DNA from 3 places in the Citrobacter europaeus genome. Region 2 is predicted to be linked to each of the others. Evidence: predicted binding sites of a transcription regulator. Region 2 holds the regulator's gene; each other region holds the start of a gene.

Region 1 (4,765 bases), 220 kb from region 2:
GTCAGGTTGTTGAGCGCGAGGTTGACCTGATACTGATCCTGCGGACCGAACTCGGTGTTAAATGCGAGGTTAAGTGTGGCCCAGCCTGGGTAGTTGATTTCCGTGGTGCCGGTATTATCTTTGGCGCTGGACGCCGCGCGGATAAAGACATCGGACGTCAGGTTAGCGACGTTCATCAACCAGGTATGTTTCAAGCCGACGCGGCCGGTCAGCGTGGGTTCGCCGGTATCCCAGGTTTTAAGGGTATTGCCTTCGTACTGACGGCGAATGAGATTACCGCTCAGGTAAGGTGAAACCGCCCAGCCGTTGTATTCTGCGGTGAGTTCCATGCCCCAGGTTTTGGCCCGATCGATGTTGTCGTAGTAGTAATAGCCGCCCCGTGAAGAGGTGGTATTACCGCTGCATACGGGTTGACCTGAACAGGCCAGGCTGGCGATATAGTCTTTGGCTTCGGAGTAATAAATGGCGCCGTCAATCAGCCACATATTCCCTTTATACCGTGCGCCCAGCTCATAGTTATTCGAGTGTTCCGCCTTCAGGTTTGGGTTGCCGTAGGTCACGCTGCCGCCTGCGGACGTCTGCATAAATAGCTGAGTCAGCGTGGGGAAGACATAGCCCTGGGCATATGCAGCCCGGAGTTCAAGATCTTTAAAACCGGAATAGCGTAGGCTGGTTGAGGTCACCAGTTCATCATCGTGAACGGAATTTCCTCCGGTGGATTGCCAGGTGCTGCCGCTGCTTTGCAGGGTTTGCGTATCGTTGCGATTGAGCTTCGAAGACAGCCAGTACTGGCGTGCGCCCACGGTCCACGTCCAGTCATCGGCAAAGCGCCAGTCGTTTTGCGCGAACAATGAGGTGTTGCTTTGCTCCGCTTCGTTGTATGACAGGGTACGGGTTTGCGTATCGAAGAAGCCGGTAGCTGCGGTCTGGCGCGTACTGCCGTCCGCGTCCTGTTTTATTTTGTCATGCTGATATTGAGTGCCAATCACCAGTTCATTGTTAGCGGGAAGGGTGAAATTGCCCTGCAGCGTTACCCCCTGGGTATACTGTTTGTCGTTGGTATTGGTTTGATTGTTTATCGTCAGCGCTTTAATCGCCGGGCTGGGGATTATCTGGGTCGTTTTGACCCGGTTTTCAAATTTGCGCTCTATTGTCTGGCTGTATGCGTCAAGATGGATTTTCTTCAGGTAATCCCCGTCAGCCGCATAGTCGTAGAAAAGACCGATTTTCTCGCGTTCCAGCTTAGGTATTTTGACGCTAAAGTCGTCGAACTGGCCCTCTGGATCGTCAAACCAGGTTTGAGTAGACAGTTTGTAACGATCGAGGGAAAGTCCGATTTTGTGGCGATCGAAGTTGTAGCCAAGCCACATGCCCTGGCCGTTATTACGGAAATTGGTGTCGGGCAATCTTCCATCAGGCGTATCGCGGTCCCCCTGGTCGGAATAGCTGCCATTGATGCGGTAGTCAAAGTTTCCGATGCTGCCCCAGGCCGCAGCTGATTCTTCCCATCCTGCCGTTGCGGAGTTATAGACGGCCTTAACGCTGCCGCCGAGAGGCTTATCGCCGCCTTTTTTGGTAATAAAGTTTACGACGCCGCCAATCGCCTGCGAACCATAGAGGACAGAGTAAGGGCCTTTGACCACTTCAATCCGTTCCAGCGCGGATTCGTCAATCAGCAAACCGGCCCCGTAGTTTTGCCCGGCGCGCTGGTAGCTGACGACCTGGCCGTCTATCAAAATCAGCACCCGCGAAGAGGCTTCGCCACGAATACGGATTTGTTTCCGGCCAGCGAGGGCGTTATCGGTGACTTCAACGCCGGGAATATCTTGTAAATCATCAGCAATAGAAACGCTGGTGGAGTTTTGCAGCGTCTGGCGATCGATAACCTGAATGGTTGCCGGGCTATCCCAGAGACTACTTTCAGAGCGGTTAGCCGTGACGATCACCGTATCATCGCCGGGCGTTGAAGCGTGTGTTGTAGAGGTAGCTGCAGAAGCAGCGCCGGACATGCATAATGTCAGGGCTGAAAGAATAAATGGCCTTTGGTTAATCCGTGGCAACATAAGGGAACCTTTATTGAATGTAAATGATCATCATTATCATTCGCGTTTATATATAAAATTGTTTCCCTTTGTTCAATATGAAAGATGTAGAATCAATGCATCTTTTGATTTGAGTCAATTTTGTGCGGTCAACAAATACTGAAATGTGATCTGTGTCGCGTATAACAATGTGAATCAAAAGGATTTATTCATTTCTTTATTGGCTGAAAATGTGCAGGTCACTCGGGTAAATGATTACGGCAATCTGGGCTATAATGTGGCTCAGCACCAACAAGCACCGCGGGGGAAAAGTGAATATTAGCGATGTTGCGAAAAAAACCGGTTTAACCAGCAAAGCCATTCGCTTTTATGAAGAGAAAGGACTGGTGACGCCGCCGCTGCGTAGTGACAATGGCTATCGCACTTACAACCAACAGCATCTGAATGAACTGACGTTGCTGCGTCAGGCGCGCCAGGTTGGTTTTAACCTGGAAGAGTGCGGCGAGCTGGTAAACTTATTTAACGATCCGGCGCGTCATAGCGCGGATGTGAAAAAGCGTACGTTAGAAAAAGTGGCGGACATTGAGCGGCATATCAGTGAGCTGCAGGCCATGCGCTTGCATTTGCTGGCGCTGGCGGACAGTTGCCCGGGCGATGATAGCGCCGAATGTCCAATCATGGATAATCTCTCCGGCTGCTGCCATCACCAGGCGAAGGCTTAACGGCGAGAAGGATTAAGCATAAACACCACCGTACCGCGATACCACGGGGATTTCTCAAGCTGCGCTTCAGCCTGAGGGTCCCTGCTACCGTTTTGTACCAGTCCCAGCTTAAACGGAATGCGCAGACGAGCGAGCGCAGGCAGATACGCCTGATAATTTGTTACCGTGTGACGGCCCTGATAGCTCTGCACCACCAGTTCATCGACCGCCAGCGCGTTCAACGTGGCGACGTCGCCCGTTTTTGCCCAATCCAGTAATCCGGTTACGCCAAGTGCAAATTCAGTGGGTAACCTCTGGCGCAACTGCTGTAGAAAGTGCGCGTAGTCGGCAAGCTGATGGGTCGCCGCGTCAAAATCAACCTGCAGGCCGACAACGTGATTCCCGGCGGCCTGCCAGCGTTGCATCAACCGTATGATACGCGCCGGGATTTCCTCCGGTACGTCGAGCGTGGTAAAGCGTACGGTCAGCCAGATTGACGGAAAAGACAGACGGCTGACCGGCAGTCCGAGACGCTGGAAAACCACGTTACCCGAACGAACCAGTACCTCGCCCTGATGCAGATAGACCGTTTGCGCGTTTTTCAGCTCGTCACTGGCCTTCACTCCGGACCACAGCCAGAAGGCGGGATGCTCACGGGCGGCGACGATATCCGCCGCCTGTGCCTGGCCCAGCAGCAGTGTGGTTACCAGTAGTATTTGAGTTTTTGCGCCCACGGGCTTCCCGGATACTGCGTTTTCAGTTGGGTGAACCAGCCCTTACGCTGCAGTTTATCCACTTCCTCGCCGCCGCACTCGTTAGCGCCTGAAGGCGCATAGCACATGATGGCGCGATACAACGCGAAGCTCTTATCTTCGACTTCAGCGGTGGGCGAGGTGATTACCTGCTGATAGTAGCTTTGTCTGTCGAACTGGCCGAAGGGTTTCTTGCGCGAGATTGCTGATTCAAGCTCGTCATTGCCAGCGCTGTTTTTCCACAGATCAACATGCGTTTGCGTGGTGCGGAAGAATTCGCCTAAGCAGTTCAATGCGTGGGCATCATCCGCTTTTTTGCTCAATACCGTTACCGTTTCATTGAGGCTGCGACACGTATAACCCGCCTGCGCCGCGTCGCCATTCCAGTCGAATATGCTCAGGTTAACGTCAGCAAACGCTTCGCCAATGACCGGAGGCGTAATCGCGCTGGCCAGTTTTTTGTCATTCAGCCAGTCGCCAAAGCGATCCTCAGTAAGATCCCGCACCAGCAGCGTATGCAGGGCGATGGTACGCTCTTCGTTATTCGGACCGTGGACGGCCTGCTGACGCAGCAGTTCAGGTGTGGCCTGTGTTTTTAGCACCTGCGAGCGAAAGCGCAGGTTGGTCACGGTACTTTCTGGGGCAAAAACTGCCTCCACGTCGCCGCTATAAACCAGGGTCGCAGCGAGCTTAGCCTGCACATACTGCTGCTGTTCGTTGTCCTGACTAAGTTTTAACAACTGCTGCCAGAAATCACGCGCCGCGCTCCAATTCTTCTGGCCCATTAGCGCTTCGCCGTACAGCACCTGTTCGCTGAAGGCGAGAGTATCGTGAGCGGCAAGTTTCTGCGCTGGTGTAACTGCCTGAATAATTGCCGCGTAGTTGCCCGTTGCCTGCCACAGATTCAGTTGCAGATCGCGCCATAGCGGCAATTTTTGGCTCTGTTCAAACACCGGCTTGCTGGCGTCGAGTTGTTCCTGGGTCAACGTGGGTTTACTGTTGTTATCCAGGCGCAGCGCGCGCAGCAGTTCGATATAGCTGACCAGCGGCGCGTCGGGGAAGGCCTCCACCACCGGTCCTTCAAAGAATTGCATACCGAATACATTATCGTATTCGATAACGATTTCACGCAGTTGCTGTGCGTCAGCCGACTGCTGGAGCGTCTGCTCATACAACCCGGCCAACTGCGGCCACGCCTGTAAATACCAGTTTATGCGACGCAACATACCGCGGGTGGAATTGGCGTAGAGTCCTTCCGGCCAGCGTTGCA
Region 2 (4,765 bases):
ATTTCCCCCACGCCATTCCCGGGGAGCCGCTTCGAGTAGTAAAACGGAAGCGCCTTGCTCCCGGGCGGTAAGGGCAGCGCATAAGGCAGCATTGCCACCGCCAATCACCAGAACATCAACCATCGTATACTCCATTACCATTTAACTAATTGTTAAATTTGTAATTGAAATGTATACGTGCGGCTTGTGCGGGCGCTATGACGTAGCGCTAAAGAGGGCTTTAGTTATTGTAAAGGATGGCACCTGGCCAGCTTCCTGCTTCTACCAGTTGATGCATCACTTTCGTCAGTACCACGCGGGCAGCGAGGCCCGCCGGGGTGAGCTCATCGTCAGATAGGCTCACCAGAAAATTGGGGCGGCTAAGTATCGGATTATGGACGCCGATCACTCTTAGCGTCTCTTTATCGAGATGGGAAATCGCCGCTCCGGGTTGAAGAGTGGCGCCAATGCCACTGCGCACGGCGCGCATCAGCAGCGCCAGACCATCAATTTCTGTAGCGATCTCAATGTTCAGCGCGTGTTCCTGACTAATTGCCTCCAGCCTGCCGCGCAGACCGTGGCCTGGGCTTGGCATTATCAATGGAATACTCGCCAGTTGGGCAGGCGCAATATTGTCATCGGCAATATCAGCCAGTAGGGCATGGGTCCCAATCAAAAACAGCCGTTCTTCGAGAATCGGTCTGGCACTCCAGCGCAGGATCTTTTCTTTTTGAAACACCACAGCCAGATCAATCTGGCGGGTATTAATCATCCGTTCCAGATTACCAGAGAGACTTTCCACCACGTGCAGGCGAACATCGCTATAGCTTTCCCGCATGGCGTGAATAAAAGGCATACCGAGAACGGAAGCGGTACTGGGAGCCATACCGACGCTGACGTGCCCGGAAAGCCGGGACTCTCGTGCGGCGAGGATCGCATCGTCTGCGTGACGGAGCGCCAGCTGCGCCTGGGAGTAAAAAGCCAGTCCGGCGCTGGTCGGCGTCACGCCTCGCGAGGTGCGCTGCAGCAGGCGAATAGCGAGTTCGTTTTCCAGACGCGACATTTGCTGGCTGAGTGCCGAAACCCCGATATTGAGATCGAGCGCCGCGCTACCCATGCTGCCGGTTTCTACAATGCGCACAAAATAGCGTAGCTGGCGAAGTTCCATTTCGACTCTCCGGAAGGGGCAATTGATTTTTACATTAAAGCAACACAGGAGCGGAGGGAAGGGGAAAAGGGCAGGTAACGCCCATAAAAAAAGCCAACCGGAGGGTTGGCTTTTCAGAAAGCATTACATTATTTGCCGTCGTGGGCGTGCTCATCTTCGCGGCAATCGCCTTCGGCGCAGTGACCGTAAAGATAGAGGCTATGGTTAGTTAAGCGAATGCCATGTTTAGCCGCAATCTCACGCTGGCGGGCTTCGATGGAATCATCGCTGAACTCGACCACTTTGCCGCAGTCAAGGCAGATGAGGTGATCGTGATGATGCTGTTGAGTCAGTTCGAAGACGGATTTACCACCTTCAAAATTATGGCGGGTCACGATACCGGCATCATCAAACTGGTTCAGCACGCGATACACGGTCGCCAGACCAATTTCTTCACCCATATCGATCAGGCGTTTGTATAAGTCTTCCGCACTGACGTGATGGTTATCCGGTTCCTGAAGAACTTCCAGAATTTTTAAACGAGGAAGCGTTACTTTCAGGCCAGCCTTCTTTAATGCGGTATTGTTGTCAGTCATGCGGAATCTGTCCTGTAGCTAAACGATTCACTTCATTAACAGAAGTGACAGAAATTGCACTTGAGATAATGCGATTCATTATAGAACTGCCATGGCTAAATGAAAACTGCAAGTCTCTGGCATATATTGTTAATCAAAACGTGGTATCGCCGACAAACACACTGTGCAACACCCGATTGGCATCCAGCCATTGTACAGGGTCAGACGAAAAAGTTACAAATTTGTAGCAATTATTTTGATTGGTTTTATCTATTGATGCGGCGCAGATGGAAATCTGCGCCGCACGAAATCAGGCATTGATGATTTCGTCGAGGTGCAGCTCTTCAGAGATCTGCTTAACCCATTTTTCTACGCGCTCAGCGGTCAGTTCAGGCTGGCGATCTTCATCGATAGCCAGACCGACAAAGTGGTCGTCGTCAGCCAGACCTTTGGACGCTTCAAAGTGATAACCCGCTGTCGGCCAGTGACCAACGATGGTTGCGCCGCGCGGTTCGATGATGTCGCGAATTGTGCCTAACGCATCGCAGAAATATTCTGCGTAATCTTCCTGGTCGCCGCAGCCGAACAATGCAACCAGTTTGCCGTTAAAATCAATGTCTTCGAGGGTTGGGAAGAAATCGTCCCAGTCACACTGCGCTTCACCGTAGTACCAGGTTGGGATGCCGAGTAGCAGAATGTCATACCCTTCGAGGTCTTCTTTGCTGCTTTTTGCAATGTCATGAACATCGGCAACGTCTTTACCAAGCTGTTTTTGAATCATTTTTGCGATGTTTTCGGTGTTACCGGTGTCGCTGCCGAAAAAGATGCCAGTGATTGCCATGAGTAAAATAACCTCTTGAAACTTATTGAAATGGTGGTGGCGCATTGCCCACGGATAAGGGCAATCATAGCAGAACAGTCAGGCATGCGGAAACAGCAAACACGCAGGACTGCACTCTGTGCTACACGATTTATGATTTAGAGCAGAAATTCAGACTAAGCCTGACCGCGCAATGCGCTGAGTTGGGCCATCAGCATCTCTTCGATGAGTTCACTGCGACTCATATTGCGCGCCTCGGCCAGCTCGTTCAGAGCGTCAACGGCATCAGCGTTCAGTTTCAGTTCGACACGCTTAAGCCCGCGAACTTTATCGCGTTTAAGCTGATTACGTTTGTTAATACGTAACTGTTCATCACGCGAGAGCGGATTAGTTTTGGGTCGTCCCGGGCGACGCTCCTGCGCGAACAGATCTAATGTCGTACGGTCCGTTTGTTCTTTGGCCATGATCTTGGTGACTTCGGGGAAACAATCAGCCAGGCGTCTGCCCGGATGGATAGCGCGCCATAATACATCAGCAGGGGGGACACGCCAACGCCCACGCGCGTAATCGCGCGCAGACGCTGAGTTTTTAATCAGTTAGCCTGCTCGTCCAGATAACGACGGATGGCGCGCAGCACCGCCTCCGGTTTTTCTGCATGCACCCAATGACCCGCGCCAGCAATAACGTGCGCCCGAGCCTGCGGGAATTGCGCCAGCAGCTGTTCGCGATACGCTTCGGTAACATACGGTGAGTTGCCGCCAGGGATAAACAGCGCCGGGTGCTCCCACGGCGGAATGGTCTCCCAACCGACGATATGGGGATATTGATCCCACAGCACGGGAACGTTAAAACGCCACTCGCCGTCGACAAATGATTTCAGCAGAAATTGGATAACGCCTTCTTCTTGCAGATGTTGACGCATGACGCTCGCCGCCTGCTGACGCGAAGTGGCCTGCGCATCGGTTACAGCATTGATTGCCGCAAAAATCTCATCGTGACGGCGCACATGATAGTCAACGGGGGCGATGTCGATGGCCACCAGCCGTTCGACACGCTCCGGGGCCAGTGCGGTCAACGCCATGACGGCTTTACCCCCCATCGAGTGACCAATAAAGATCGCTTTATCTATCTGCCGATCGTCCAGAGTATCCAGCAGATCTTGCGCCATGGCCGGATAATTCATCTCAGGCGAGCGAGGGGAGAGTCCATGGTTTCGCATATCAACCTGGATGATATCGTGATCGGCTACCAGGGAGCGCGCCAGGATCCCCAGGTTATCCAGACTGCCAAACAGGCCGTGAACCAGGACGATGGGAGAATTATTGTGCAGGTTTTGCGCAGATTGCGCTCGGATATTCAATTTCATGGCAAAGTTCTTTTTTTCACACTCACGGGTTAGGGTATCATGTTGACCATTCTGCCACATGGCTGCAACAACTACGGTTACTCCGAGTTTTGCCCGCCACCAGGCTTGACGCTATCCGCTGTTGGGATTTGTCTTTACACTACGCGTGTTGACCCAACAACTTGTATTCAGCTAAACACTGCACTGGATTAAGATGAAAACGATTGAAGTTGATGATGAACTCTATAGCTATATTGCCAGCCACACCAAGCATATCGGCGAGAGCGCATCCGACATTTTACGGCGTATGTTGAAATTTTCCGCCGCATCACAGCCTGTCACTCCGGTAGTTAAAGAAGTCCGCGCTGTGCAAGCCGTCGTGGAAGCGAAGCCGGTTAACCCCGTAAAAGATAAAGTGCGCGCCATGCGTGAACTGCTGCTGTCCGACGAATACGCGGAGCAGAAGAAAGCAGTAAATCGCTTTATGCTGGTGCTGTCTACACTCTATTCACTGGATCAAAACGCGTTCGCCGAAGCAACAGAATCGTTGCATGGTCGTACGCGCGTTTATTTTGCAGCGGATGAACAGACGCTGCTGAAAAATGGTAATCAAACCAAACCAAAACACGTGCCAGGCACGCCGTACTGGGTGATCACCAATACCAATACCGGCCGTAAATGCAGCATGGTTGAGCACATCATGCAGTCAATGCAATTCCCTGCGGAATTGATTGAAAAGGTTTGCGGAACAATTTAATCCTTGCATTAGAAGGACCAGGCAATGGCAATCCACAACCGTGCAGGTCAACCTGCGCAACAGAGTGATTTGATTAACGTCGCCCAACTGACGGCACAGTACTATGTACTGAAACCAACGGCAGGGAACGCTGAGCACGCCG
Region 3 (4,765 bases), 2.0 Mb from region 2:
CGTCTGCACTTCGGTTCTTACCATGACGTTGACTCCTCTGAGCTGGCGTTTAAACTGGCCGCTTCTATCGCCTTCAAAGATGGCTTTAAGAAAGCGAAACCAGTTCTGCTTGAGCCTATCATGAAGGTTGAAGTAGAGACTCCGGAAGAGAACACCGGTGACGTAATCGGTGACTTGAGCCGTCGTCGTGGTATGCTTCGTGGTCAGGAATCCAACGTCACTGGCGTTGTTATCCATGCTGAAGTTCCGCTGTCTGAAATGTTCGGATATGCAACCCAGCTGCGTTCTTTGACCAAAGGCCGTGCTTCTTACTCCATGGAGTTCCTGAAGTACGACGATGCGCCGAACAACGTTGCTCAGGCCGTTATTGAAGCCCGTGGTAAATAATCCACAGGATTAAAACCTAAGTCCCGTGCTCTCTCCAAAGGGGAGAGCACTATAGTAAGGAATATAGCCGTGTCTAAAGAAAAATTTGAACGTACAAAACCGCACGTTAACGTCGGCACCATCGGCCACGTTGACCACGGTAAAACTACCCTGACCGCTGCAATCACTACCGTACTGGCTAAAACCTACGGCGGTGCTGCTCGTGCATTCGACCAGATCGATAACGCGCCGGAAGAAAAAGCTCGTGGTATCACCATCAACACTTCTCACGTTGAATATGACACCCCGACTCGCCACTACGCACACGTAGACTGCCCGGGCCACGCCGACTATGTTAAAAACATGATCACCGGTGCTGCGCAGATGGACGGCGCGATCCTGGTTGTTGCTGCGACTGACGGCCCGATGCCGCAGACTCGTGAGCACATCCTGCTGGGTCGTCAGGTAGGCGTTCCGTACATCATCGTGTTCCTGAACAAATGCGACATGGTTGATGACGAAGAGCTGCTGGAACTGGTAGAAATGGAAGTTCGTGAACTTCTGTCTCAGTACGATTTCCCGGGCGACGACACTCCGATCGTTCGTGGTTCTGCTCTGAAAGCGCTGGAAGGCGAAGCAGAGTGGGAAGCGAAAATCATCGAACTGGCTGGCTTCCTGGATTCTTACATCCCAGAACCAGAGCGTGCGATTGACAAGCCGTTCCTGCTGCCTATCGAAGACGTATTCTCCATCTCTGGTCGTGGTACCGTTGTTACCGGTCGTGTAGAGCGCGGTATCATCAAAGTTGGTGAAGAAGTTGAAATCGTTGGTATCAAAGAGACTGCTAAGTCTACCTGTACTGGCGTTGAAATGTTCCGCAAACTGCTGGACGAAGGCCGTGCTGGTGAGAACGTTGGTGTTCTGCTGCGTGGTATCAAACGTGAAGAAATCGAACGTGGTCAGGTACTGGCTAAGCCGGGCTCTATCAAGCCGCACACCAAGTTCGAATCTGAAGTGTACATTCTGTCCAAAGACGAAGGCGGCCGTCATACTCCGTTCTTCAAAGGCTACCGTCCGCAGTTCTACTTCCGTACTACTGACGTGACTGGTACCATCGAACTGCCGGAAGGCGTTGAGATGGTAATGCCGGGCGACAACATCAAAATGGTTGTTACCCTGATCCACCCAATCGCGATGGACGACGGTCTGCGTTTCGCAATCCGTGAAGGCGGCCGTACTGTTGGTGCGGGCGTTGTTGCTAAAGTAATGAGCTAATTATTAGTTAATTAGCTTTGAGCTTAAAAAGGGCGCTTCGGCGCCCTTTTTGCTGCCTGCTATTTAGCGATTGTCATATTTATTCGCATTTTTTATTCATTCTCCCGCCGCGTAAATAGCGTTGTGCTATTGTAATCATAACTATTCTCATTTACACTTTGCGCAGAAATTGAACGGGAGCGATCATGTACGTTTGTTTGTGTAATGCGATAAGTGATAAAAAAATACGTCAGGCTGTTCGCCAGTTTCATCCTCAGTCCTTTCAACAATTACGTAAATTTATTCCTGTTGGAAATCAATGTGGTAAGTGTATTCGTGCCGCCCGTGAAGTCATGCAGGATGAATTAACGCAAATGCCAGAATTTAAAGAGATCGCCTAAGTCACACTCTTTTTTTTGACATCCCTGTAGCCCCATCTACGCTCTAATAGTGGAAGCGGAGGGACTATAAAATGAAAGGTGATGTTAAAATCATAAATTATCTCAATAAACTATTGGGAAATGAGCTTGTCGCAATCAACCAGTATTTTCTCCATGCCCGTATGTTTAAAAACTGGGGACTGACTCGCCTCAATGATGTTGAGTATCATGAATCTATCGATGAGATGAAGCACGCTGATAAATATATTGAGCGTATTTTATTTTTAGAAGGGCTCCCAAACTTACAGGACCTTGGTAAGTTGGGTATAGGCGAAGACGTTGAAGAGATGCTGCAATCCGATCTTCGACTCGAACTCGATGGTGCTAAAGACTTACGTGAAGCCATTGCCTATGCCGATAGCGTTCATGACTATGTCAGCCGGGATATGATGATCGAGATCCTGACTGAAGAAGAAGGGCATATTGACTGGCTCGAAACAGAGCTGGACCTGATTGCAAAACTTGGCTTGCAAAACTATCTGCAATCGCAAATTAAAGTCAGCGACTAACTGCCCTGTATCATACTTACCAGGCCAATGACAAAACCCGCAGCCGCCAGATATGGCCCAAACGGCAGCGGGTTTTTTAGTACCTGTCTCCCGCACCGGACGCAGGAAATCCCGGTGAGGCAACAGGCCATGCCTGCGGCAAGTAAAACCAACAGTGGTAATGATTCCCAGCGATGCCATGCGCCTAGCGCGGCAAGAAATTTGACATCACCAAAGCCTAACCCTTCCTGACGGCATATCAGACGATACCCCCAGTAGAACAAAGCAAATACCCCATACCCCGCTACGGCACCCCAAAGCGCGTCGGATAACTGCGTCGGTCTGCAGCACTGATGATAAATAAGACCGCCCCACAAAAGAGGGCAGGTAAATTTGTCGGGCAGCAGTCCGGTACGTAGGTCATGGACTAAGAGCAACCCTGATAGCGAAACATAAATCAGCAGAAAGGGAAAATCGATGTACATGGGCAAGCCTCATCTGGAAAAGCGTTTACCCTCGGGTAAACCCGGCGGCTCTACAAGTCCGGGATGTGGGTTATGTTTGCTCTCTTCCAGGGAAAACGCGTTGCACCACAGGACATACAATCAGAGTGGAAGGGGACCCGCATTTGTGAACGAGTGATTAATTTCTACGCGGCACTTGCTTAAGACTGAGATTTACGTATAATGCGCGGGCTTGTCTAATATTGACAGCGGTTCGATATGAGCCACCGGTACTGCGAAAGCAATACCAGACAATGTTCCCAATCGGGGAACTCTGTAAGAACGGTTACACTCTCCCATCAATCGTAATGGGTTTGAGGAGTAACTATTTCGTCTATAAAATAATTGGAGCTCTGGTCTCATGCAGAACCAAAGAATCCGTATCCGTTTGAAAGCGTTTGATCATCGTCTGATCGATCAATCAACCGCGGAAATCGTCGAGACTGCCAAGCGCACTGGTGCGCAGGTTCGTGGTCCGATCCCGCTGCCGACCCGCAAAGAGCGTTTCACCGTTCTGATCTCCCCGCACGTCAACAAAGACGCGCGTGATCAGTACGAGATCCGTACTCACAAGCGTCTGGTTGACATCGTTGAGCCAACTGAAAAAACCGTTGATGCTCTGATGCGTCTGGACCTGGCTGCCGGTGTAGACGTGCAGATCAGCCTGGGTTAATCAGGTCATCGAGCGATTGAGAGGTTGATACAATGATTGGTTTAGTCGGTAAAAAAGTGGGTATGACCCGCATCTTCACTGAAGATGGCGTATCTATCCCAGTAACCGTTATCGAAGTTGAAGCAAACCGCGTTACTCAGGTTAAAGATCTGGCTAACGATGGCTATCGCGCTGTTCAGGTTACCACCGGTGCTAAAAAAGCTAACCGCGTAACTAAGCCGGAAGCTGGCCACTTTGCTAAAGCTGGCGTAGAAGCTGGCCGCGGCCTGTGGGAGTTCCGTCTGGCAGATGGTGAAGAATACACCGTTGGTCAGAACATTAGCGTTGAACTGTTTGCTGACGTTAAAAAAGTTGACGTAACCGGTACCTCTAAAGGTAAAGGTTTCGCTGGTACCGTTAAGCGCTGGAACTTCCGTACCCAGGACGCTACTCACGGTAACTCCTTGTCTCACCGCGTTCCGGGTTCTATCGGTCAGAACCAGACTCCGGGCAAAGTGTTCAAAGGCAAGAAAATGGCAGGTCAGCTGGGCAACGAACGTGTAACCGTTCAGAGCCTGGACGTAGTACGTGTTGACGCTGAGCGCAACCTGCTGCTGGTTAAAGGTGGTGTTCCGGGTGCGACCGGTTGCGACCTGATCGTTAAACCAGCTGTGAAGGCGTAAGGGGATAGCAATGGAATTAGTATTGAAAGACGCGCAGAGCGCGCTGACTGTTTCCGAAACTACCTTCGGTCGTGATTTCAACGAAGCGCTGGTTCACCAGGTTGTTGTTGCTTATGCAGCTGGTGCTCGTCAGGGTACTCGTGCTCAGAAGACTCGTGCTGAAGTAACTGGTTCAGGCAAAAAGCCGTGGCGCCAGAAAGGTACCGGCCGTGCGCGTTCAGGTTCTATCAAGAGCCCGATCTGGCGTTCAGGTGGCGTGACCTTCGCTGCTCGTCCACAGGACCACAGTCAAAAAGTTAACAAAAAGATGTACCGCGGCGCGCTGAAAAGCATTCTGTCCGAACTGGTACGTCAGGATCGTCTGATCGTTGTCGAATCA

Evidence for each region. Region 2 encodes Fur, which represses iron uptake genes when iron is present. Its sites were predicted from a motif close to ATAATAATGAGAACNACTATCAA; they were not measured.
Region 1: a site for Fur is predicted at 2,081-2,103, ahead of WHR59_RS17790 (TonB-dependent receptor domain-containing protein). Genes of this name have one in related genera too.
Region 3: a site for Fur is predicted at 1,770-1,792, ahead of bfd (bacterioferritin-associated ferredoxin). Genes of this name have one in related genera too.

The regions. Positions count from the first base shown of each region.
Region 1 covers NZ_CP148084.1:3,765,508-3,770,272, reverse strand. Annotated here, with positions in the region: gene WHR59_RS17790 (TonB-dependent receptor domain-containing protein) at 1-2,063, opposite strand, end outside; gene cueR (Cu(I)-responsive transcriptional regulator) at 2,354-2,764, shown strand; gene WHR59_RS17780 (DUF3142 domain-containing protein) at 2,761-3,477, opposite strand; gene WHR59_RS17775 (hypothetical protein) at 3,447-4,765, opposite strand, start outside.
Region 2 covers NZ_CP148084.1:3,543,559-3,548,323, reverse strand. Annotated here, with positions in the region: gene tcuA (FAD-dependent tricarballylate dehydrogenase TcuA) at 1-123, opposite strand, end outside; gene tcuR (tricarballylate utilization LysR family transcriptional regulator TcuR) at 221-1,147, opposite strand; gene fur (ferric iron uptake transcriptional regulator) at 1,276-1,722, opposite strand; gene WHR59_RS16785 (ryhB-regulated fur leader peptide) at 1,715-1,801, opposite strand; gene fldA (flavodoxin FldA) at 2,012-2,542, opposite strand; gene ybfE (LexA regulated protein) at 2,698-2,985, opposite strand; gene ybfF (esterase) at 3,114-3,887, opposite strand; gene seqA (replication initiation negative regulator SeqA) at 4,081-4,623, shown strand; gene pgm (phosphoglucomutase (alpha-D-glucose-1,6-bisphosphate-dependent)) at 4,648-4,765, shown strand, end outside.
Region 3 covers NZ_CP148084.1:409,236-414,000, forward strand. Annotated here, with positions in the region: gene fusA (elongation factor G) at 1-387, shown strand, start outside; gene tuf (elongation factor Tu) at 457-1,641, shown strand; gene bfd (bacterioferritin-associated ferredoxin) at 1,827-2,021, shown strand; gene bfr (bacterioferritin) at 2,093-2,569, shown strand; gene WHR59_RS01930 (prepilin peptidase) at 2,566-3,033, opposite strand; gene rpsJ (30S ribosomal protein S10) at 3,413-3,724, shown strand; gene rplC (50S ribosomal protein L3) at 3,757-4,386, shown strand; gene rplD (50S ribosomal protein L4) at 4,397-4,765, shown strand, end outside.